One region of the Streptomyces sp. NPDC088812 genome, then DNA from elsewhere that is predicted to be linked to it. Evidence: riboswitches for the same ligand, from Rfam matches in the RefSeq annotation. Region 1 holds a riboswitch; each other region holds the start of a gene.

Region 1 (7,300 bases):
GGGTGGCGGTGTACTCCAGGACGTACGGTCCTTCGAGCCGCTGCTTGAACCAGATGGTCGCGCCGGCGGGAACGTCGACCTCCAGGATGCCCCGGGAGGCGGTGACGGTGCCGCCCTTCTCCAGTTCGACGGCCCACTGGCGCAGACCGTGGCGGAAGTCGTCGTGGGCGATCAGGCGGCGGTGGCGGGGGGCGGCGCTCGCCTGCGCCGCGGGGGCGAGGGCGGCCAGGGCCGTGCCGGCGGCCAGGGCGCCGAAGGCTCTGCGGGAAGTGGTCACGGGAGACGGCTCCTTCAGGGGGTCGTGACGCGGGGTGCGGGGACGCGGCGGGTCTCGGTGCCGAGGTAGTAGTCGGTGTACGTCGACTGGAGGTAGCCGCGGACGGTCCAGCCGAGGCGGTACCCGGGGTTCTGGGCGAGCGTGTAGAGGCGCGTCCCGGTCGGTTCGGTGGTGGTGTACAGGCGCAGGGCGGTGTGGTCGGCGGTCTCGGCGAGGATCTCCTCGCGCCAGTCGCCGAGGATGTCGCCGTAGAACGGGGTGGCGTTGCGGGCGCCGGAGACGACTCCGGAGGGCTCGAAGATCTTCGTGCTGGTCTGGGTCGCCGGGTCCCACTTCTCGACGTAGGTGTAGTCCAGGTTCTCTGACGCCTTGTCGCCGTCCCACCAGATGCGGAAGTTGACGCTGGGCGTGGTCGTGGAGACCTTGCCGTCCTGGACGTTGTAGACGCCCGCGCCCGGCGCGGTGACGTCGGCGGTGGACGTCCAGTACTCGTAGCCGGGGTGGTCGGGGTCGATGTCGCCGGTGCTGCCGCGGCCGACGTCGATGTCGGTGTCGTTCACCCAGTCCGCCGGGTGCTGGCCGGTGACCAGGCGCTCGCCGGTGTCGGCGTCGTAGTAGTACCAGGGGAAGTTCGGGATGACGCCCAGCTCCGCCTGCTGGATGGCGAAGCCCTCCAGGCCGGGGCGGTCGGGGTCGAGATCGGCGATGTGGAAGCGGTCGCCGTGCCCGGCGCCGTCGACGACGTAGCGCAGGGTGCCGTCGCTGTTGACGACGTAGTTGCCGTCGGCGATCTCGTCCTTGCCGTCCCCGTCGACGTCGACGGTGCGGATCTGGTGGAAGCTGGTCGCGCCGCTGTCGGAGGGCACGACGTACTTCCAGCGGCGGGTCAGGTCCGTGCCGTCGAAGTCCCAGGTCTGGAAGAGGATCCGGAAGGTGCCGCGCTTGGCGCCGACGCGGGTGACCAGCTTGGTGACCAGGCTCGGGTGGACGCCGTCCAGGTAGGCGATGCCGAAGTGGCCGCCGGAGGGCCCGTCGGCGACGAAGTCGTCGGGGACGGGCTGCCGGGTGCGCTCGGTGCCGGTCGCGCCGTCGATCACCGAGACGAACTGGTTCGCGGGCGAGGCGGCGGTGACCTGCGCGCCGTCCGCGAAGGTGGTGCCGTCGGCCGTGTGCACCAGCACCTCGGCCCTGCCGTCGCTGTCGAGGTCGTACACGGTGACGTTGTCGTCGTTGCGGTAGCCGCCGATCGCGGTGGATCCGCTGACGGCGGCGGGCGCCGGGTCGTTGGCGCCGTTCCCGCCGACCTGGGTGTAGGAGCCGGGGCCGAGGTCGACCCGCCACAGCCGCTCGCCGGAGAGGGTGTAGGCCTCCAGCAGGTCGGACCTGTCCCGGGTCTGGGAGAGCCGGCTGACGACGAGTTCGTAGCGTCCGTCGCCGTCGAGGTCGCCGGGCCAGGCGTGCTGGACGGTGTAGCCGTCGGCCGCGGCGAGCGGGATCTCGGCGTACCCGTCGGCGAAGTCGAGGGCGGCGGAACTCGGCCGCTGCTCGTGTCCGTCGACCACCGCGCGCACGGTGTAGGTCCCCGTGCCCCGGGAGTCGTCCTGGTAGGTCGTCGACTTCCTGATCGGCTCGCGGTTCAGCCGGCGGCCGTTCTTGTACACGTTGAAGGCGATCGCGTCGCCGTACCGGGCGTACTCGGTGCCGAGCAGGCGCCAGCTGAGGAAGGTGCCCTCGCCGGACGGTACGGCGACCAGGCCGCGGTCGAGGTTCTCGACGATCCGGCGCGGCTGCTCGGCGGCCTGGCCGGCGGGTGCGGAGAAGAGCCCGGCCAGCAGGGCGGCGGCGGTGACGGCGACGGTTCTTCGGCGTCGGGTGGGGTTCACGTGTGGTCCTTCACGATGAGCGTGGTCGTGTGGTCGGCCACCTCGCGATGGCCCGGTCGCCGTCCACGGAACCGAACGGCGTTCGAGGAATCGGACATACGAGAGGGCGGGGAAAGCGGTTGCCCCCTTGCTGGAGATCACTGTGTCCCCCCTCCGCCCCCGCTGTCGACGGTCCGGCGGGACCTGCCATACGACCGCAACACAGTGATCATGAACGCGCAAAGCCACCGAAGGCCGGACCCCGGGAACGGGTCCGGCCTTCGGTGGCGTGTCGGACGGGTGGTCGTGCGAGGGGTCAGCCGACGGAGACCCCGTGCGAGCGGAGGTAGGCGACCGGGTCGATGTCCGAGCCGTAGTTCGGCGTGGTGCGGATCTCGAAGTGCAGGTGCGGGCCGGTCACGTTGCCGGTCGCGCCGGAGAGGCCGATCTGCTGCCCCGCGGAGACGGTCTGGCCGGCCGAGACGGAGAGCGAGGACAGGTGGGCGTACTGGGCGTAGTAGCCGTCGGCGAGCTTGATGACGACCTGGTTGCCGTAGGCGCCGCCCCAGCCGGCGGAGACGACCGTGCCCGCACCGACCGCCTTGAGGGAGGTGCCGGTCGAGACGACGAAGTCGACGCCGGTGTGGTAGCCGCTGGACCACATGCTGCCGGACATCCGGTACGGGGTGCCGATGGCGGCGCTCGCCACGGGGAGGACGAAGCCGCTGGAGGCGGTGGTGTTCTCGGCGCTCTGCGTGGTCGACCCGGCGGAGGAGCCGGAGGACTTCACCGACGTCGAGGACTGCGTGGACTTCGACGACTGCGTCTTCGAGGACTGCGTCTTCGAGGACTGCGACGACTTCGACGAGGAGGAGGAACCGGACGACGTGGACGGCGACTTGGTGGTGCCGGTCGTGGCCGCCTGCTCGCCGATCGACAGCTTGAGGCCCGGGTGGATCAGCGACGGGTTCGCGCCGACGGCCTGACGGTTGTCCTCGTACAGTTCCTGCCAGCCGCCGCTGACGCTCTGCTCGTCCGCGATCTTCGAGAGGTAGTCGCCGGCCACCACCGTGTAGGTCCGGGTCTCGGTGGCGGACTTCGCGTCGGCGGCGGCCTGCTGCGCCACCGGAGCGGCCTGGACCGACTTCTCCGCGACGGAGGAGACCGACCGGGCCGCCGACTGGGCCGGTGCGGCATGGGCGCCGGCGGCACCCATGAGCGGAAGGGCGAGCGCGGCGCCGCCCGTTCCGGCGACGGCTATGGAGCGGGTGAAGCGCGGGGTCTTCGGGCGGCGGTGCTTACCCTTCGCGGGCATGGCGGATTCCTCTCCGGCGCCTGCGAGGTGAGCTGTCGGGTGCGGGCTGGAGATGCCCGGCCGCGCCGAGGCACGGCTTTACCCCTAGCCGTTCCGGAGACCGGAACAGGCGGTTCTACCTGTGGGTCCCCCGCTCCTGCCACATACGGGTGAGTGTGTGCGGGCTCCGGGCGGCGGCAGGATTGGGCGTCCGTCCGGATTGGTGTGGAACGTAAGCGACCAGGACGCACAGGAACAAGCAGCGGTTGCGCTGTTCACGCCTTTCTCTTGATCCTCTGTGAGAATTCCCCGTCACTTTCCGTGCACCACCGGGCCCGCACTTCCCGGAACGCCCATAAAAACGCCTTGATTACGTGAGCATGACGGGCGACGCACGGTCACGGATATGACGCTCCTCACGTGACACGTCTCCAGGGTCCTTTATTCCGGGGCGAGTTGTGATGAACGAATGCAATCCGGACAGAACTCTCAGATGCGACGCAGCCGGATGACCGCCGCATCGAGGTCGCCGCGCAGCCCGGTACGCAGTCCGTGGTTCAACAGCACCGCGCCTCGGTGCACTTCGCCCGTTTCCATGCATTCGTACGACTCTGCCGGGTTCAGACCGCGCAGCCGCAGCACCGGTGCCGGCTCGCCGTAGCGCTGCGCCTGGAGCCAGGCGAGGACGACGCTCTCGTCGCCTCGCACGTACTGCACGGCGCTCAGGCCGCCCTCCGGGGGCCGCAGCCGGTACAGGTCGCCGTGCTGCACGAGGGGCCGGATCTCCTTGTAGAGCTCGACCCAGCCGCGCGCCTCGGCGAGCTCCTCCTCGGTCCACTCGGAGAGGTCTCCGCCGACCCCGAGCACACCGGCCATGGCGCTGACGAACCGGAAGCGCAGTGAGCTGACCCGGCCGTTGAGCTGGGTGTTGGGGCTGTCGGTGACCCAGGCGGCCATGATCCGCGCCGGGTGCACCTGACTGAAGCCGTGCTGGATGGCGAGCCGGTCCAGCGGGTCGGTGTTGTCGGACGTCCACACCTGGTCGGTCCGGCCCGCGATACCGAGGTCGATCCGCCCGCCGCCACCGGAGCAGGACTCGAAGGCGACGCCCGGGTGGGCCGCCCGCAACCGGTCGAACAGGGCGTACAGGGCGCGCACATGGTCGACCCAGAGCCGCTGCGGGTAGGGGTCGTCCGGCCAGCCGGCGTCGGTGAAGCAGCGGTTGAAGTCCCACTTGACGTAGTCGATGGGCGCGCTGGACAGGAGGGTGTCGAGCTGCTGCCAGAGGTACTCCTGGACGTCCTCGCGGGCGAGGTTGAGGACGAGCTGGTTGCGGAATTCCGTCCGCTTCCGTCCGGGCTGGAACTGGACCCAGTCGGGGTGCGCCCGGTAGAGGTCGCTGTCCGGATTGACCATTTCGGGCTCGACCCAGATGCCGAACTGCATCCCGAGCGCGTGCACCTGGTCCGCGAGCGGCTTGAGGCCGGCGGGGAAGCGGTCGGGGTTGGGGCGCCAGTCGCCGAGTCCCGCGTGGTCGCCGGTGCGGGCGCCGAACCAGCCGTCGTCGACCACGAACAGCTCGACGCCGATGGCCGCGGCGCGGCGCGCGAGGGTCGCCTGCTGCTCCTGCGAGATGTCGAAGAAGGTGGCCTCCCAGGAGTTGAACAGCACGGGCCGGTCCCGCTCGGCGTCCGGGATCACGTACCCGCGCTGGTAGGCGTGCCAGGCGCGGCTCGCGCCGCCGAAACCGCCGTCGCTCCACAGACCGGCGAAGAGCGGCGTGGTGAAGGACTCCCCCGCCGCCAGCTGCAGCAGGCCCGAGTCGTCGTACCCGGCGCCGCCCGTGACCTGCACGCGCGCGTCGGGCAGCTGGGCCACGGCGATCCGCCAGGAGCCGGACCAGCCGAGGGCGCAGCCGTAGACCTCGCCGCGCTCCTCGGTCGCGTCGGTGTCCAGGGCCACCCAGGGCAGGTGCTGGTGGCCGGTGTGGCCGCGGCGGCTGCCGATGACCTTCTCGCCGTAGGTGAGGGGGGCGCGGGTGAGACGGGACTCGGCGGCCCAGCGGCCGTGCAGCTGGGACAGGCGCCAGCCGTCGCGGTCGGGCAGGGTCCAGGTGGCGGAGTCGGCGCGCAGCAGCTCCAGGGGCTCGTCGCCGTCGTTGCGCAGGGTCGTCCAGCGCTCCACGACGTCGTCGCGCATCCGGTAGTGGAGGGTCACGGCCAGCCCCGCGTCCCGGAAGCACAGCCGCAGTTCGTCGCCCTCGGTCTCGTGTCCGGTGAAGGTCCACTCGGTTCCGCGCCGGCCGGCGGTGCGCACGGACAGGGCGGGGCGGACGAAGCGGGCGCCGCCCTCGACCGGATACTCCTCCCGGCCGTCGAGCGGGGACTCGAAGGCCCAGTAGTCCGGCAGCGGGCGCACGGCGAGCGCCTCGGCGTCGGCGAGGGCGAGCCGCGGGCCCCAGTGCAGGTGCACGAGCTCGTCGGCCTCGGTGACATGGACGGCGTAGCTGCTGTGGGGCCCCGAAAGGAGCCAGGTACGGCCGTCGGCGGCGGACTCGGGCATCAGAAACTCCCACTGATTCGAACAGGTGCGATCAAGCACCGACATCATCAGGGGCCGGTGTCCCGTGGAGCAACGCCTGTGGAAAACCATTCGGGACCGCGGGGGACGCCCGCCTGTGGACAACCCGTTGCCCCGGGAGTCCTTACCGTATGGTCGGGGAAGCGTTCCGTCGGCCACCCGAGCCGCGCCGAGCGGGACCGACGAGCCGGAGGAGCACCTGTGACGCAGCAGATCCCGTCGACCGAGCCCGAGCTGGCCGGTGTGCGCAACTTCCGAGACGTGGGCGGCCTGCCGACCGTCGACGGACGGCGGGTGCGTCACGGCGTGCTGTTCCGCAGCGGCCACCTTGCGCACGCCAGCGACGAGGACACCGTGTTCCTGTCCTCGCTGGGTCTGCACACCGTCTTCGACTTCCGCAACGCGGCGGACCAGAAGCTGGAGGGCCCCGACGTCGAGCTGCCGGGCGTGCGCAACGTGAACCTGCCGCTGTCGGACCCCGCGGACGGCGCCGAGTTCTGGAGGATGGTCCGCGACGGCGACATCGAGCAGCTGCGCGCCATCCTCGCGGACGGCCGGGCCGCGGACCGGATGATCGTCTCCTACCGCACGATCATCAAGGAGCGCACCGCCGAGCACTCGCAGGTGGTGCACGCGCTCGCCGAGGACAGCGTCCCCGCCCTGATGCACTGCGCGGCCGGCAAGGACCGCGCGGGCCTGTCCATCGCGGTGACGCTGCTCGCCGTGGGGGTCGGGCGGGAGGCGATCCTCGACGACTACCTGAAGTCGAACGCCACCCACCGCCGCTACAAGGTGCGCCGCAGCAGCACCTCCCCCTCGGCCTACTCCCCCGAGGTCATGGAACTGCTCAGCCCCCTCTTCGACGCCCGCGCGGAGTACCTCACGGCGGCGTTCGACACCGTCGAGGAGACGTGGGGCGGTGTGGACGCCTATCTGGAGCAGGGCCTCGGGCTCACCCCGGCGACCCGGGAGCGGCTGCGCGAGCGCCTCCTCGACTGAGCCCCGCCGCCGGGGGCTGCTGCCCCGCCGCCGGGGCCTACTGGTTGGCCCCCACCTCGAAGAGCAGCCAGATGAACGCCGCGACGACGTGTCCCACCGCGATGTAGATGATCAGCCGGATCCAGAGGCTGCGCGGGAAGCGCTCCTCGATGTCGCTCATGGCGTTCCTCCAGAGGTCGGGCCCAGGCACAGCGTGGCCGTCGGGCTCTGCAACAAGCTGTGGACGAAGAGCAGCTCGACCCCGTCGGGGTCCTCCGCCGCGATGCGGTGCGGGGTCAGCGAGTCGAA
Region 2 (7,300 bases), on a different contig from region 1:
GCTTACTCATGGAATCGCGAACGGTTAGGAAGATGGCATGCCTAACGTCCTGACTTACCATGTAGATCGGCGTTTGAGTGCGAAGCCCGTGCCAGAACTCGCCATGCGTGAGCTTCTTCATTTCCAGCAGTACGCGAATACCGCCGGCTGAGGTGAACGTAAAGTCAACTGGGCCTCTACCAGTCTCTACTTCACGGTCCAAGCGAACTCCTGCTTGGGCGCAGTAGCGTTCTAGAACTCCAAGGAAGAGGAGTTGCATGTTCGGCTCAGGGATAGACTTGAGTTCCTGCATGTCTCGCCAGAAAACGCGCCACCCTCCCTTCTTCTCTACCCAGTCTCGGAAGTGATCGATTGCCGTGTGAGCGAACGAGAGAAGGTCTTCCTCGTTAGAGATGTGGGGCTTCTCCTCGATTGGTGATGCGTTTACCGCTTCGCGTGCGAGACGCTGCCAGTTGACATGCAGCATCGGGTCTGAGTCGACATCGTAGGCGCTCGATCCACGCTCCTGCATGTACTGCACCCAACGGCGGACCGCATCCGGATGGGTGCGGGCCAGGGCAATAATCTCGTTCTTTTTCATTCCCTGGGAGATTTTGATGTTGAGATCGTCCCTGAGCGAGGTGTCCAAGAAGTCGCCCCAGTTATCGGACGAAAGTGTTGGAAGTTCGCGCAAGAATCGCTTCGGCACGAGCAGGACGGGCTTGTCCGTTTCGGGATCTACGGGGACGAGATGTTCGGCGTCCATCCAGCGCGATCGCGACTCGTCGTAATGGCTGTGCCGAATCTTGCGGACTTCCATGGGGACGTCGAAGGTGTGGCAAATGTCCTGAGTGTACTTGATGAGGCGCGGTTTTAGGAGGTTGCAGGTGATATCCGAGATGCGATCCTTATTGATTCCCGATACCAGGATTCCCAGCTCTTCGAAGTGCTCGATATCGTCTATTCCCCGGCGGATGGCTTGGCTCATCGCGTCGACCACCTTTTTGGCGAGGCCGGGACCGGATCCAGATCCCTCGCTGCTCTTGCTTGCGAACCCTAGACGAAATTCGCGCGGTTCCGGGAACTCCATAAGGGACAGTGTGCGCTTGAAGTACTGATGCTTGGGGTTGAGTTTGCTGCTCGCGAGGAGTTTAAAAGCAGACTGGAAATAATCCATGATTTCGCCGTACGCTCGCTGCCAGTCTGCGTCCGTGTCTGCGAAGATAAGGAAGGGGTCTACGAAGAGCAGTGTGTCGTTTTCGAGAATTGGGTCGAACCAGTCGAACGCCGCCTCGTACTCGATCTGAAAACGCTCACTGAAGTACATGGTCCCCCCACGCTCGTAGTGACATGCCGATCAAGGCGCTAGATCATGATGCCGCCTCGTTGGGTGCATGGGTAGCGGTCCGCCAAGATCATTCAGCCGAGCTACGACGCTGTCGCGTGATTCCGTACGGATGGGGGGGCGGCCGTTTCACGGGATTCGGTCAGGGCGTTGCCGTGGCCAGTGGTCGGTTGTCCGTGCACCGGTCCACGGGCGCCAGCCCATGTCCGCGCAGGCTCTTACTCCGGGGCAGGGCCCCCAAGTTGTTGACACGCGCCCGGAGCCGCCCCTGCACCCCCCCGGAGATGCGCTCGGATCCTACCGGCGCCCTTCACGCCACAGGAAGCTGTGCCGCGCGGTAGCCCTGGATCGTCTACGCGCGTGTATGAGCCTCCACCTGGGCCTCTTGTCGACCGGATCTGCCGGACCGTCAACCTCCGTTTGAGCTGCGTAGATTAGTGTGATTGTCATGATGCTCGGTGTCGGTGGTGAGCATTGCCACAAATCCCGGAATCGATTGGGATTTTCGGTCATCGGTGAGTCAAGATCCGTCATCACGACAAGTCCCCATCACAGGAACGGTGGGGCCGTCCGGGCGGAACGCCGAGTCCTGCCGCCGTTCGGATGCCCAGTCGCTTCACACGGACCAGGCAGGATCGGGGGACCCAAGGTATGTGCCGAAGCCAGCGTCAATCGCTGGTGCCGGCTAGGGGTGAAGTCGCGTTCCCGCCCAGGGGCGCGGCCGGGCAACTCAACCGGCCCGAACCCGACAGCTCACCTCGTAGGCGACTGAGAAGGATCGGTTGCAATGAGTGCGGCACGCGGCAGCACGCAGGGTCCGGGTACTGGCAACGTCGGTAACGGCGGCGGTAACGAGGACGACGACAAGTCCAAGAAGATGCGGAAGTACGAGACCGCGATCATCCTCCTCGTGGGGCTCCTCGGCGGAGTCTTCGCGGCCGGTCTCCATCGCACGATGGAGAAGGTCTCGTACTACCAGGCCGGTACCACGGGGGTGCTCGCCACGATCGGGCTGACCCTTTTCATCATCGGGATCGTGCGGTTCACCCGGGGACAGGCTTGATCACTTAGCACAGGAACAAATCTACCTAGTCGCTCCATCACCTTTCAGGACCGACTAGAGCAATCACACGGAGACCCCGTGTAAAAGACATCTGCGGACGCGCAGGGAGACTCTGGCCCACAAGCCAGAGTCTCTTCTTATGCGTGGCCGTGGACTTCTTCTCGGCGTTTCCGGGTGCTGCCGGTGTTTCTGCCGGGGGCGTCGGGGGTGTATGGGCTGGGCAGTCGACCGTTGCGTCCTCAGACGGCCAGCTCTGGTGGCGGAAGCGGGCCAGTGGACCCCGTGTGGACCACGGACCCCGCGCAGTGCGTGAGGCGGGAGTGCTGAACCCACTCCGCCCCAGGTAGGTGGCAGCGTAGGCGAGTTGCCTGAGCGGCCGAAGGGAACGGTCTTGAAAACCGTCGTGGCAGCGATGTCACCGTGGGTTCAAATCCCACCGCCTCCGCGCAGGTCATGAGCGATGCAGGTCAGAAGGGGTGCCCCTCTCCGGAGGGGTGCCCCTTCCGTGTTGGCCCGCCCATCTCGCCTCGAGGCGGGTCCGTCGCGAAGGGGAAATCAGGGGCGCGGGTCTGCGGCGTGGGAAAGCATGAAACATGCGACCCGATGACTGGCACCTCACCGACGACGTGAACGACTTCCTCGCCCGAGCCGGAGACTTCCTGCGCTCACGGCCCGGCCCGCACGTCATGCAGCTGACGTGGGCCGAGAGAGTGCGCGCGCGTGGGGCGGAGGCGTTCGGCACCGGAGCTCCGGTCTTCGGGGCGCTGGAGCGAGCGGGCGAGGTCCACGCCACCTTCCACCACCTTCCGCCCCGTGGTGTGGGCCTCTCCCCTCTCTCACCCGAGCAGGCCGACTCCCTCGCCGCTCGCCTGGCCGCCCTCGGGCACGCCCTTCCCTCCGCCAATGCGGACCACGGCACCGCCGCCGCTTTCGCCGAGGCGTGGCAGCGGTACACCGGGGCGACGCCCGAACTCCGCGACACGCGGCTCCGTCTGTACCGCCTCGGCACGCTCACCCCACCCGAGCCGCTGCCGGCTGGCCGAGGCCGCATCCTGGGCGAGCAGGACCTTGAGCAAGTCATGTTCTGGTGCGGCGAGTTCGCCAAGGCCGTCGGGGAGGACGTCTCCATCGACGCCGGCACATGGGCCGACACGCGCTTCGCCGACAAGCGCTACACGCTCTGGGAGACCCCGGACGGCACGCCCGTCTCCATCGCGGGCATGAACCCGCTGATCGGTGGCCAGATCCAGGTGGACATCGTCTACACCCCGGCCCACCTGCGCGGTCGCGGCTACGCGGGCGCCGTGACGGCGGAGGTGAGCCGGGCCGCGCTGGCCGCGGGCGCGAGGGACGCGGTCCTGTTCGCGGACCTGTCCAACCCCACCAGCAACGCCCTCTACCAGCGCCTCGGTTATCGGACGCTCACCGACTGGGCGGCGTACGACTTCTCGTACACCGCACCGGAAGCCGGTTGACCGGGGCCGGCGGCTCGGACTCCGTCAGCACCGTGAACGGGCCGCGCATCCCGGATCCGGTGCGGTGGGCGGGGGCGTGCCCGGCCCGCCGTGGGTAAGCTCCCGGCATGTATCCGGTCATCCGCTCCGGTGCACGGCTGAGCCTCCGGGAGCTCGCCGTCGGCGACGTCGACGCGGTGCACGCCGTGTACGGCAGCCCCGAGGCGACCGCGCACCTGTCGTTCGAGCCGCGCACCCGTGACCAGGTCGCCCGGATCCTGAGCCGGTCCGTCGCCGCCGCGACCGCGACCCCGCGCACCGAGTACGCGCTCGCCGTGGTCGAGCGGGCGACGGACCGGCTGATCGGGTTCGGGCGTCTGGCCACCGACCCGCACCAGCAGGGCGGGGCCGCCATCGGCTTCGCCCTGCGGCCGGACGCCTGGGGCGTCGGGTACGGCGTGGAGACGGTGCGGCTGCTGCTCGGCGTCGGGTTCGAGGACCTGGGCCTGCACCGCGTCTGGGGAGCGAGGTCGCCCCTCAACGAAGCCTCCGCCCGCACGATGGCGGCCGTCGGCATGGTCGAGGAGGGTGTGATCCGCGAGCACGTGCTGAAGGCCGGGGCCTGGCGGGATTCCGTCGTGCACGCGATCCTCGACCGCGAGTGGCGGTCCGCCGGCAGAAGGGCGTCGAGGGAGCGGTGACGCGGACGGCGGCGGGGGCAGGCGCCGTCCCGTGCCTCGCCCCGTCAGGTCTCCCGTCCTCGCCCCCGTCAGGTCTCCCGTCCTCCCTCCTGTCAGGTTTCCCGCAGTCTCTCCCCAGGTTTCCCGCCGTCCCGCCGTCAGGTGTCTTGCCCTCCCCTGTCAGGTGCTTTGCCCTCCCCTCCCGTCAGGTGTCCTGTCCTCACCCCGCCAGGCGTCGTGCCGATGCCACCGTCGCGCGTGCCTCGTGCTCCGTCAGTCCGGTGCGGACGGCCGCGGCGACGAGGGGCTCGGCGAGGGCCGGGCCGATGCCGTCCTCGTAGGCCCGGCAGGCCGCCCAGAACAGCCGGGTGTTGCGCTGGCCCTCGTGGGCGGCGAGGACGAACCGGACCAGGCCGCGCCCGTGGGCGCCGCCCGCCGTCGGGGGCGTGGAGGGGTGCGGGCGGGGCGGAGGGAGCAGAAGGAGCAGGAGGGCGCGCGGGCAGCGCGCGGGGGCGAGGTGCGCGGTGCCGGGGGCGCTGGCGTACACGCCGTGTGCGGTGCGGGAGCCGGGGCCGACGAGGTAGCCGCCGGCGCCCCGGATGTCGATGCCGGGGGCGAGGCGGCCGGCCGAGTTGGGGACGGGGACGTCCGGTGGGCCGGTGAGCCAGAGGTGGCGGCCGCCGGACGGGGTGAGGACGACAACCGTGGGCGGGATCGTGAAGAGGTGGCGAAGGGCCAGTTCGCGCAGGGCGGCCGTGGAGTCCGCGCCGGGCTTGGTGTCCAGGTCGACGCCGATCAGGTGGTGCGGGGGCAGGCCGCAGGCGATGCCGTAGCCGGTGGCCCAGGGGGCGGCGGCGAACAGTGCGCGCAGGCGCGCCGGGTCGGAGGTGGCGTCGTACACGCCGTGGCCCGGGCGGCCGCACTCGCCGTGGCAGCGCGGGGCGGCCGGGTCGTCGCGGTGGGGGGAGCGCAGGGCCGGGAGTTTCGTCCGGGACAGGGGGATGACGGCCAGGCCGCGTTCGGCGGCCGCCAGGGCGTGGGCGAGGGCCGGCGGGGTGGCCTGCCGGGAGTGCCGGTCGGTGGTGGCCATGGAATCATGTTCGTATGCACGTTCGAGAAAGGGAAGGGGGTGGGGGGCGACGCGCCGAAGGCGGCTCGAACCGGACGGAAAGATGACGGAACGCTTCACCTCTTGGGGGGCTTGGGGAGTGGAGTGTCCGGCTTGCCCGGGGTCGCGGTGTGCCGGGCAGGAAAAGTGGCGCAAGGGGTTTATCGACTTGTCATCACGCTTGCGTGCGAATGGCGCCGTCCGAGGTGGTTCGCCGGGATGCGGTGGGCAACTCTGGTCTCGCGACGTCGTCTCAGCGCCGGGACGGTCGGCCAACTGCCTGGCGGAAAACCCTCATCCATGGTTCTGGAGGAACAACATGGCAAGCATCCGTACCGCCCGCGTCATCGCCGCCGTCTCCGCCCTTCCGCTGGCAGTCGCCCTGTTCACCGGCGTCGCGGCGGCGGACAACGGAGGCTTCGCGGACGACGGATCGAACGCGGGTGTCGCCAGCGTCGTGGGCAGCGGCGTCGGTGACGACAACAACGGCAACTCCTCCACCACGCAGCAGAACGCGGTCGGGTCGGGGGCCTCGAACCAGAGCAACACCGCGCAGGTCGACGACTCCGCCTTCACCTCCGTCAACCAGGGCAACGGCAACGTGGTGCTCACCTTCGCCCCGCTGTGGGTGTGACCCGCATGACCTGAGGGGTCGGTGCCCGGCCCGCCGACCTTCGTGTCGGGTGTGCTTCGTGGGGTGAACGCGTTCCTGCGCGGCGGTACTTCGGTACCGCCGCGCAGGCGCGTTCCGCCGCGGTGACGGCTTCCGGCTCACGGCGGCCAACAACCACTCGCGGCGCCACTCGCGGCGGGCCCCCGCGGCGGCCCCCCGCGGCGGCCCCCCGCGGCGCCACTCGCGGCGGCACCCGCGGCGGCACCCGCGGTGGCTCGCCGGCCGCCCGCAGCCACCCGCAGCGGCCCCCCGGCCGTCCCCGGCCACTCGCGGCGCCCCCCCGGCCCCCCGGCCACCGCGGCGGCCCCCTGTCGGGCCCCGTCGGTCCCGGCAGCCGACCCCGGCCGGCTTCCGGTGGTCGGCGCCCCCCAGGGGTGAACCCCGGTGCGCCTCTCCCGCTCGTCCACCCTCAGGAGGTGGGGCGGGCCCCACTCCTACAACCTGAGGGGGACTCCGCTTCGGCACCTGCGGGCGATCCGCGGTGCCGGGGCGGCTCCTAGCGTGGAGTCATGACCACACCCGTCTGCACCAGCGCCTCGAAGGGCATGACGCGGCCCTCCCCGTACCCGTCCTTCTCGTCGTACGTCAGGGCCCGTCAGCCGGTGCTGCTGCGCACCGCCCGGTCGCTGACGGCGAACCCGAGCGACGCGGAGGACCTGCTGCAGACCGCGCTCGCCAAGACGTACGTCGCATGGGAACGGATCGAGGACCACCGGGCGCTCGACGGCTACGTCCGCCGGGCCCTGCTGAACACGCGCACCTCGCAGTGGCGCAAGCGCAAGGTCGACGAGTTCGCCTGCGACGAGCTGCCCGAGCCGGAGCCGCAGCCCGGGGGCGACGATCCGGCCGAGCGGCAGGCGCTGCACGACGCGATGTGGCGGGCGATCATGAAGCTGCCCTCCCGGCAGCGGGCGATGGTGGTCCTCAGGTACTACGAGGATCTCAGCGAGGCGCAGACCGCGGACGTGCTCGGCGTCTCGGTGGGCACGGTGAAGTCG
Region 3 (7,300 bases), on a different contig from region 1:
CGGGTGGCGATCACGACACTGGTGTACGGCACGGAAGGCGCCGCTCCCGCGCTCGCGGACCGCTCGGCCTCCGCGGCGCCGTTCCCGTTCCCCACCCGCTCCGGGGCGATCCGCTCCCGGGCCAGGCCGGCGAGGACCGTCTTCGGGTCGGCGCCCTCGGGGACCCGTCCCAGGAGCGTGCCGACCGGCCGGCCGTCCCTCCTGACCAGCAGGAACACCTCGCCGTGGGTGACGGGAGGGCTACCGGGACCGGGCCTGAGGGTGGCTCCGGGGCCCTCCAGATCCAGCTCGGCGATCTGTACCGGCCCGATGTCGAGGAACCGCCGGATCTCCTGCTCCACGTGTGCGCGGGACATGAACCCCCCTGCTCTCATGAGCCTTCCCCTGTCATGAAGTCCCCTGCCCTCACGGGCACCTCTCGCGATGGGCCCGCGCCGAACCGGCGTCCGCCCCGCGCCGAACCGGCGTCCGCCCCGCGCCGAACCGGTGTCAGCCCCGCGCCGAACCGGTGTCAGCCCCGCGCCGAACCGGCGTCCGCCCCGCCCGTCACGATCGCCGCAACCGGCGCAACCGCCCCGCGCCCTTCAGCGCCCGCGCCGCCGTCGCCGCCAGCCTCGGCCGGGCCCGTACGAAGTGGTGCGCGCGGCGGGAGGGCTCACGGCTGAGCCAGTGGAACGCGGCGCCCACTCCCGGACGCGTCCACGCCCCCTCGTACACGGGCAGCTCGCCCGTCTTCAGCGAGTCCTTGTACTCGGCCGCGCCCCGCCCCAGATCGAGCAGGCCGATGCCCTCCGCGGCCGACGCCTCGGCCATCCGCAGATGCAGCACCAGCCCCGGCGAGAACTTCGCGAACTCCGGGTCGTAGGCCGGGAACCAGCAGGCCAGGACGGTCGCCGAACGCAGTCCGAAGTGCGCGGCGACGGGCCGCTCACCGGCGTAGAGCACGGACAGCGTGCCGGAGCACTCCGGGGCGCGCGTCTCGGCGAGGGCGTCCACGAGCCGGGTGATCCACTCCTGCGCGAACCGGTCCCGGCGGCCGGTCCTGCGGTACTGCGCCGACTTCCACGCCATGAGCGTGCGCAGTGCGGCCGGGTCGCGCTCGTCGAACACGAACCGCAGCGGCCCGGTCTGGCGGCCCAGCCTGCGTTCCTTCGCGAGCGTCGTCTTCAGGAACTTCGGCGACTGCGCGCGCAGCACGGACTCGTAGGTCTCGTACCCCTTCTCCACGTCGATGACGTAGGAGGCGTACTCGGCGGCCACCTGCGGCAGGAACAGCCCCTGTTCGGCCTCCAGGTTGTCGAAGGCGAAGCTCGACAGGGAACACGCCCGCATCAGTTCGTCCGCGTTCAGCCCGAGGCCCGGGCTCAGTACGGCTCCCTGGGCGTCCGACACGCCGTACGCGAGGGCCTGGCCGCGGCCGAGCCGGCCCCGCTCGTGGGGCAGGAAACCGACCGGCTCGCGCCCCTCGTACACCACCGCCACCCGCGCGCGGGGCCGCACCCGGCCCACGGCGTCGGTGAACTCCGGCTCCATGAACGGATTGCGCGGGACCGTGGACGCGGCGCGCAGCGCGCGCCACCGCTCCCGATCCCCCTCGCCGAGCTCCTCCGGCCCGAGCACACGAACACGTCCACTGCTCAACCTGACCCCCCGATCAAGTCCCCCCTGGACTCTTGGACGGTACCGCTCCAGGCAGTTCGGGCGGTAGGTAGCGGAGCATGTTGTTGCCAATCGGTGCAGAGGCCTTTAACCGCCCTGTACCCGGCGTTGCGTGTGAAAGCCGTTTCCGGCCTCCTTGCCCCGTCCTCCCGCGGATCGGCCTCAGGGGAAGGTGAGTTGGGGACGGCCGGGATCCGTATTCTCTGATCATGGCCGCACCCTTCGCAGATGCCGCGCGCTGCGCCGCGTACTCCCTCATCGCCACCGACCTGGACGGAACGCTGCTCCGCGGCGACGACACCTTCTCCGACCGGTCCCTCGACGCGCTCGCGCGGGTGGCGGCCGCCGGCGCCCGCCACCTGGTGGTGACGGGCCGCCCGGCACCCCGGGTCCGGCCGCTGCTGGCGAACCTGCACAGCCGGGGACTCGCGGTGTGCGGCCAGGGTGCACAGTTGTACGACGCCGGCGCGGACCGCCTGCTGTGGTCGGTCACCTTGGACCGGGACCTGGCGGAGACCGCGCTCGGGAAGATCGAGGCCGAGGTCGGCGAGGTGTACGCGGCCGTCGACCAGGACGGTGTCGACGGGCTGACGCTCATCGAGCCGGGCTACCGGATGCCCCACCCGACCCTGCCGGCCCTGCGCGTCGGGTCGCGCGACGACCTGTGGTGCGAGCCGGTCAGCAAGGTGCTGTTGCGCCACCCCACCCTGTCCGACGACGAGTTGGCGGCGACGGCCCGCTCGGTGGTCGGTTCGCTCGCGACCGTCACCATGTCCGGGCCGGGCACGGTGGAGCTCCAGCCGTGCGGCATCACCAAGGCGACGGGGCTGGCGCTGGCCGCCGAACACCTCGGGCTGAGGCCCGAGGACACACTGGCCTTCGGTGACATGCCCAACGACATCCCGATGTTCGACTGGGCGGCGCGCGGTGTCGCGATGGCCAACGCCCACCCCGAGCTGAAGGCGGTGGCCGACGAGGTGACGACGTCGAACGAGGACGACGGCGTGGCCGTCGTCCTCGAAAGACTCTTCCCCTAGGGCGAGTCCCGCGGGGTGTGTCCCGCAGGGTGTGTCCTGAGCCTGGGTGCAGGTCAGTACGCGCCGAACACGTTGTCGATGGAGCCGTAGCGCGCGGCCGCGTAGTTGCAGGCCGCGGTGATGTTGGCGACCGGGTCGTACGGGTCGTACGAGGTGCCGGGCACGTGGTACGCGGCGAAGGTCGGGTCGATGACCTGGAGCAGCCCCTTGGAGGGGGTGCCCTTGGCCGCGTTGGAGTCCCAGAGGTTGATGGCCTTCGGGTTGCCCGACGACTCGCGGAGGATGTTGCGGTGGATGCCGTTGTACGTGCCCGGGATGCCGCGCTCGGCCATGATCGCGAGCGACTCGCGGATCCAGCCGTCGAGGTTGTCGGGGTACCCGGCGACCGTGGTGACCGACGTCGTGGTGACCGACGTCGGGGCGGCGGCGGAGGCGCTGGTGGCGGCCATGAACGGAAGGGAGAGCACGGCGGCGCCGGTGCAGACGGCGGCGACGGTGCGGGCGAGACGGGTGCGGCGGGGCTGGGCGGCAGCAGACATGGCGGAATTCCTCTCCGGCGCCTGCGGGGTGAGCTGTCGGGTTCGGGCGGGGAGGTGCCCGGCCGGCCGCCGTACGGGTACGGCGGCACGACTTCACCCCTAGCCGGGGCCGTTACGTGCGTGACGTACGGCCCGGCGTCTACCTGGGTCCCCCGCTCCTGCCGTGCGTGAGTGTTCGTCGATGGGTGGTGAAGGGCGGCGGCAGGATTCGGCGTCCGCCCGACTTGTGGCGGGAACGTATGCGAGAGCACATGTCCGGAACAAGTGGCGGAGTCACACCACACCCCTATTGACCATGATCCGCTCGGTATGGGGTGCTTGATCCTTTGCTGTCGTGAAACGTCAACTGGCTTGGCGCAAAGCGGAATCACAGGGTTCGGTGTGGGGGGTGGGGTGGGGGTGGGGAGTGAGCCAACTCACCCGTCATCGCAATAGGTGCCAAACGGACAATGAGCCCCAAGTCCTTTGTAAAAGGGCGTGTTGTGGAGGGGTGGGGGCTGTCCGGCTCCGAACCGGTCGCGGCAGGAGCGGTACCTCGGGAGGCGGTCGGTGAGCCGGCGACGGGGGCAGCGGACTGGGTGTGTCGTGCGGCGCGGCCAGGGCGGCGCGGCCAGGGCGGCGCGGCCAGGGCGGCGCGGTCGGGGTGACGCGGTCGGTACGGCCAGGCCGGCGGCGGCCGCGATCGCCGGGCTGGTGAAGGGCGCCGCGAAGCAGGCGACCGGGACAGACGGCGACCCTGCCGGTCGTCGGCGTCGACGGTGGGGTGGGCCTTCGTGCGCCTTCGTCCGGTCGGGTGAAGGCCCCCGGTCAAGCGAGGGCTCCCGGCCGGGGAGGCGGCGGCCGGGGACGGCGTCGTCGCGCGGAGGGAAGGCCGGTCGGCGGATTCGACGCCTACCCCTGCGCGCTGGACATGAATCACTGCTTCCCGGTCAGTCGATGAATGTCCGTTCGTATCGGCTGATCGGAAACATACCGGTCGTGATCGGAAGCCGCCCGGGCTCATCCGGGCTCCTCTCGTCGTCTCCCGGTCGAGCGACGTGCGGGGCCGGGTGACGTGGGGGCTTATCAGTGATCGAAACGTGACCGGATACGCTGACTCGAGTGATGGCAGCGACCTATCGACAAACCGTGTAACCGCCAGTAGACACCAGCAGACAGGAGACCCCTCGTGACCGTCGTCGGGCCGTTCGGGCTGAGCGTGCGGGACCAGGCTCTGGAAGCCGATGTCCAGGCCGGATTGACGGCTGTCGAGGAAGGCTTGCTCGAGGCCACCAAGAGCGAGGTTCCCTTCATCACGGAAGCCGCCCAGCACCTGGTGCGGGCGGGCGGAAAGCGGTTCCGGCCCCTGCTCGTGATGCTCGCGGCGCAGTTCGGCGACCCGTACGCACCGGGGATCGTGCCGTCGGCCGTGGTGGTGGAGCTCACCCACCTGGCCACGCTGTACCACGACGACGTGATGGACGAGGCGACCGTACGGCGCGGGGTGCCGAGCGCGAACACACGCTGGGGGAACTCGGTCGCCGTCCTCACCGGGGACTTCCTCTTCGCCCGGGCCTCGCACATCCTCGCCGACCTCGGGCCCGAGGCGGTCCGGGTGCAGGCGGAGGCGTTCGAGCGGCTGGTCACGGGGCAGATCCTGGAGACGGCGGGGCCGACGGACGGGCGGGACCCGGTCGAGCACTACCTCGACGTGCTGGGCGGCAAGACCGGCTCGCTGGTGGCCGTCTCGTGCCGGTTCGGCGCGATGATGTCGGGCGCCGACGAGACGGTCGTGGACGTGCTGACGCAGTACGGCGAGCGGCTGGGAGTCGCCTTCCAGCTCGCGGACGACGTCCTGGACATCGCGTCGGACTCCCACGAGTCGGGCAAGACGCCGGGCACGGACCTGCGGGAAGGGATTCCGACGCTGCCCGTGCTGCGGCTGCGGGAGCGGGCGGAGCGCCTGGCGCTGCCCGAGGACGTGGCGCTCTGCGAGCTGCTGGACTCCGACCTGAGCGACGACGCACGGCACGCGGAGGCGCTGGCCGCCCTGCGCGCCCACTCCGCGCTGGAGCAGGCCCGCGCGGACACCGTGCGGTACGCGAAGGAGGCACGGGCCGTGCTGGCGCCGCTGCGGGAGTGCGGGGCCAAGAAGGCGCTGATGGAGCTGTGCGACGCGGTGGTGCACCGGGCCGGGTGAGGTGCCCTCGCCCCAACCCGTCCCGCCTCGCCCCGCCCCATCCCGTCCCATGCTGTTTCGTCGCGCCCACCCACCCCTACGGGTCATCGTCGGCCACCCGCCCCCGTGTCATACCGCAGGCGTAGACGGAGTTGAGTCCTCGGGTTGACGTATGTGGTGGGCCGATTTGGTCAGATGGAGACCACGGAGAACCCCAATCCTCACCGATTCGGGTGAGAATGGCGGCTTGGGGTGGGGTCGTTCGCGACATGACCAGCCGCCGCCGACGACGGAGGTAAGGCACACATGGCACCGTACGCATCCGACGACAGCACACGCGCCGGGGAGACCGACGACGACCCGCGCGTCGGACGGCGCAAGGCCGTTCGGTACGTCGTTCCGGTCACCGTGGCGGGTGTCGCGGCGGCGACGATCGGGCTCGTCCCGGCGTTGGCCGACTCGGGCGACCCCGACCTGCCGAAGATCAGCGCGCAGCAGCTCATAGAGAAGATCGCCGCGTCCGACGTGCAGCAGCTCTCCGGCACCGTGAAGATCAGCACCGATCTGGGCCTGCCCGACCTGGGCGGCCTGGAGACCGGGCTGCTCTCCGGGGCCACCGGGGAGAGCGGCGGCTCGTCCGCCGACCCCTCGGCCAAGCTCACCGAACTCGCCTCCGGTACGCACACCCTGCGCGTCGCCGCCGACGGCCCGGACCGGCAGAAGCTCTCCCTCCTGGAGAACGCCGCCGAGTACAGCGTCATCCACAACGGCACGGACGTGTGGGCGTACGACAGCGCCTCCGACGAGGTCTACCACTCGACCGTCGAGAAGAACGCGAAGGACGACGGCACGCCCGTGCCCGCCACGCCCGGGGAGCTCACCGAGGAAGCCCTGAAGGCGGTGGACGACACCACCTCGGTGACCGTCGACGGGACCGTCCAGGTCGCCGGCCGCGACGCCTACAAGCTGGTCGTCAAGCCGAAGCAGTCCGGCTCGACCGTCGGCGCGATCAGCGTGGCCGTGGACGCCGAGACCGGGCTGCCGCTGAAGTTCACGCTCACCCCGAGCGGGGGCGGCGCGGCCGTCGTCGACGCCGGCTTCACCCAGGTCAGCTTCGCCCGGCCGGCCGCCTCCACCTTCGAGTTCACCCCGCCCGAGGGCGCGAAGGTGACCGAGGGGGAGGCCGCCGACCCGGCCGAGGCGCCCGAGGACTCCGGCGTCCCCTCCGAGGAGGAACTGGGCGAGGACCTGGCCGGCCTCGATGTCCTCGGCGACGGCTGGACGTCCGTGGCCACCTTCGACACCGGCGGCACGGGTGCCGCCTCCGCCGGGGACCTGCCCGACGCGGGCGCTCTCAGCGGCTTCCTGGGCTCCTTCGGCGACAAGGTCACCGGCAAGTTCGGCTCCGGGACCGTCTTCTCCACCCGTCTGATCAACGCCCTGGTCACGGACGACGGCGAGGTCTACGTCGGTGCCGTCACCAAGGACGCCCTGGTCAAGGCGGCCGATTCGGCACGGTGAGCGGCCGACTCGGGCCGGTGAGCGGCCGACGCGGCCGGTCACCGGCCTGACGGCCACCAGTGGACAGCGGATCGGGGGAGCCGATGGACGGCGACGCGGCGGAGGCGCCCGGAACGGTGCCCGGGACGGCGCCAGGAGTGGACCCCGGGACGGTGCCAGGAATGGACCCCGGGACGGTGCCAGGAATGGACCCCGGGACGGTGCCAGGAGTGGACCCCGGGACGGTGCGCGGGGCGGAGCCTGGAACGGTGCCCGGAACGGTGCCGGGAGTGGCGCCCGGCGCGGCGCCCGGCGCGGCGCAGGGCGCGGTGCCGGGCGCGGGCGACCCCGTCATCCACACCCGCGCCCTCACCAAGCGCTACCGCGGCGGGCAACTCGCCGTCGAC

The links. Region 1 has a riboswitch for cyclic di-AMP ahead of ACIP67_RS23165 (peptidoglycan DD-metalloendopeptidase family protein). Riboswitches for the same ligand answer to the same signal wherever they lie in the genome.
Region 2: it holds a riboswitch for cyclic di-AMP, as region 1 does, so the genes downstream of both, ACIP67_RS16515 (hypothetical protein) here and ACIP67_RS23165 (peptidoglycan DD-metalloendopeptidase family protein) in region 1, are expected to answer to the same signal.
Region 3: it holds a riboswitch for cyclic di-AMP, as region 1 does, so the genes downstream of both, ACIP67_RS12930 (transglycosylase SLT domain-containing protein) here and ACIP67_RS23165 (peptidoglycan DD-metalloendopeptidase family protein) in region 1, are expected to answer to the same signal.

The regions. Positions count from the first base shown of each region.
Region 1 is NZ_JBIVJP010000013.1:98,186-105,485, forward strand. Features, by position in the region: gene ACIP67_RS23155 (DUF6250 domain-containing protein) at 1-277, opposite strand, end outside; gene ACIP67_RS23160 (hypothetical protein) at 292-2,160, opposite strand; gene ACIP67_RS23165 (peptidoglycan DD-metalloendopeptidase family protein) at 2,456-3,454, opposite strand; cyclic di-AMP (ydaO/yuaA leader) riboswitch at 3,459-3,620, opposite strand; gene ACIP67_RS23170 (alpha-galactosidase) at 3,923-5,995, opposite strand; gene ACIP67_RS23175 (tyrosine-protein phosphatase) at 6,215-7,012, shown strand; gene ACIP67_RS23180 (DUF6126 family protein) at 7,050-7,172, opposite strand; gene ACIP67_RS23185 (helix-turn-helix domain-containing protein) at 7,169-7,300, opposite strand, start outside.
Region 2 is NZ_JBIVJP010000008.1:199,689-206,988, forward strand. Features, by position in the region: gene ACIP67_RS16510 (hypothetical protein) at 1-1,306, opposite strand, end outside; cyclic di-AMP (ydaO/yuaA leader) riboswitch at 1,919-2,106, shown strand; gene ACIP67_RS16515 (hypothetical protein) at 2,112-2,387, shown strand; tRNA gene ACIP67_RS16520 (tRNA-Ser) at 2,743-2,832, shown strand; gene ACIP67_RS16525 (GNAT family N-acetyltransferase) at 2,981-3,862, shown strand; gene ACIP67_RS16530 (GNAT family N-acetyltransferase) at 3,970-4,542, shown strand; gene ACIP67_RS16535 (bifunctional DNA primase/polymerase) at 4,742-5,611, opposite strand; gene ACIP67_RS16540 (hypothetical protein) at 5,949-6,263, shown strand; gene ACIP67_RS16545 (SigE family RNA polymerase sigma factor) at 6,812-7,300, shown strand, end outside.
Region 3 is NZ_JBIVJP010000006.1:158,075-165,374, forward strand. Features, by position in the region: gene ACIP67_RS12915 (glycosyltransferase) at 1-356, opposite strand, end outside; gene ACIP67_RS12920 (GNAT family N-acetyltransferase) at 547-1,620, opposite strand; gene ACIP67_RS12925 (HAD family hydrolase) at 1,869-2,696, shown strand; gene ACIP67_RS12930 (transglycosylase SLT domain-containing protein) at 2,750-3,235, opposite strand; cyclic di-AMP (ydaO/yuaA leader) riboswitch at 3,241-3,419, opposite strand; gene ACIP67_RS12935 (polyprenyl synthetase family protein) at 4,404-5,414, shown strand; gene ACIP67_RS12940 (outer membrane lipoprotein carrier protein LolA) at 5,700-6,914, shown strand; gene ACIP67_RS12945 (ABC transporter ATP-binding protein) at 7,100-7,300, shown strand, end outside.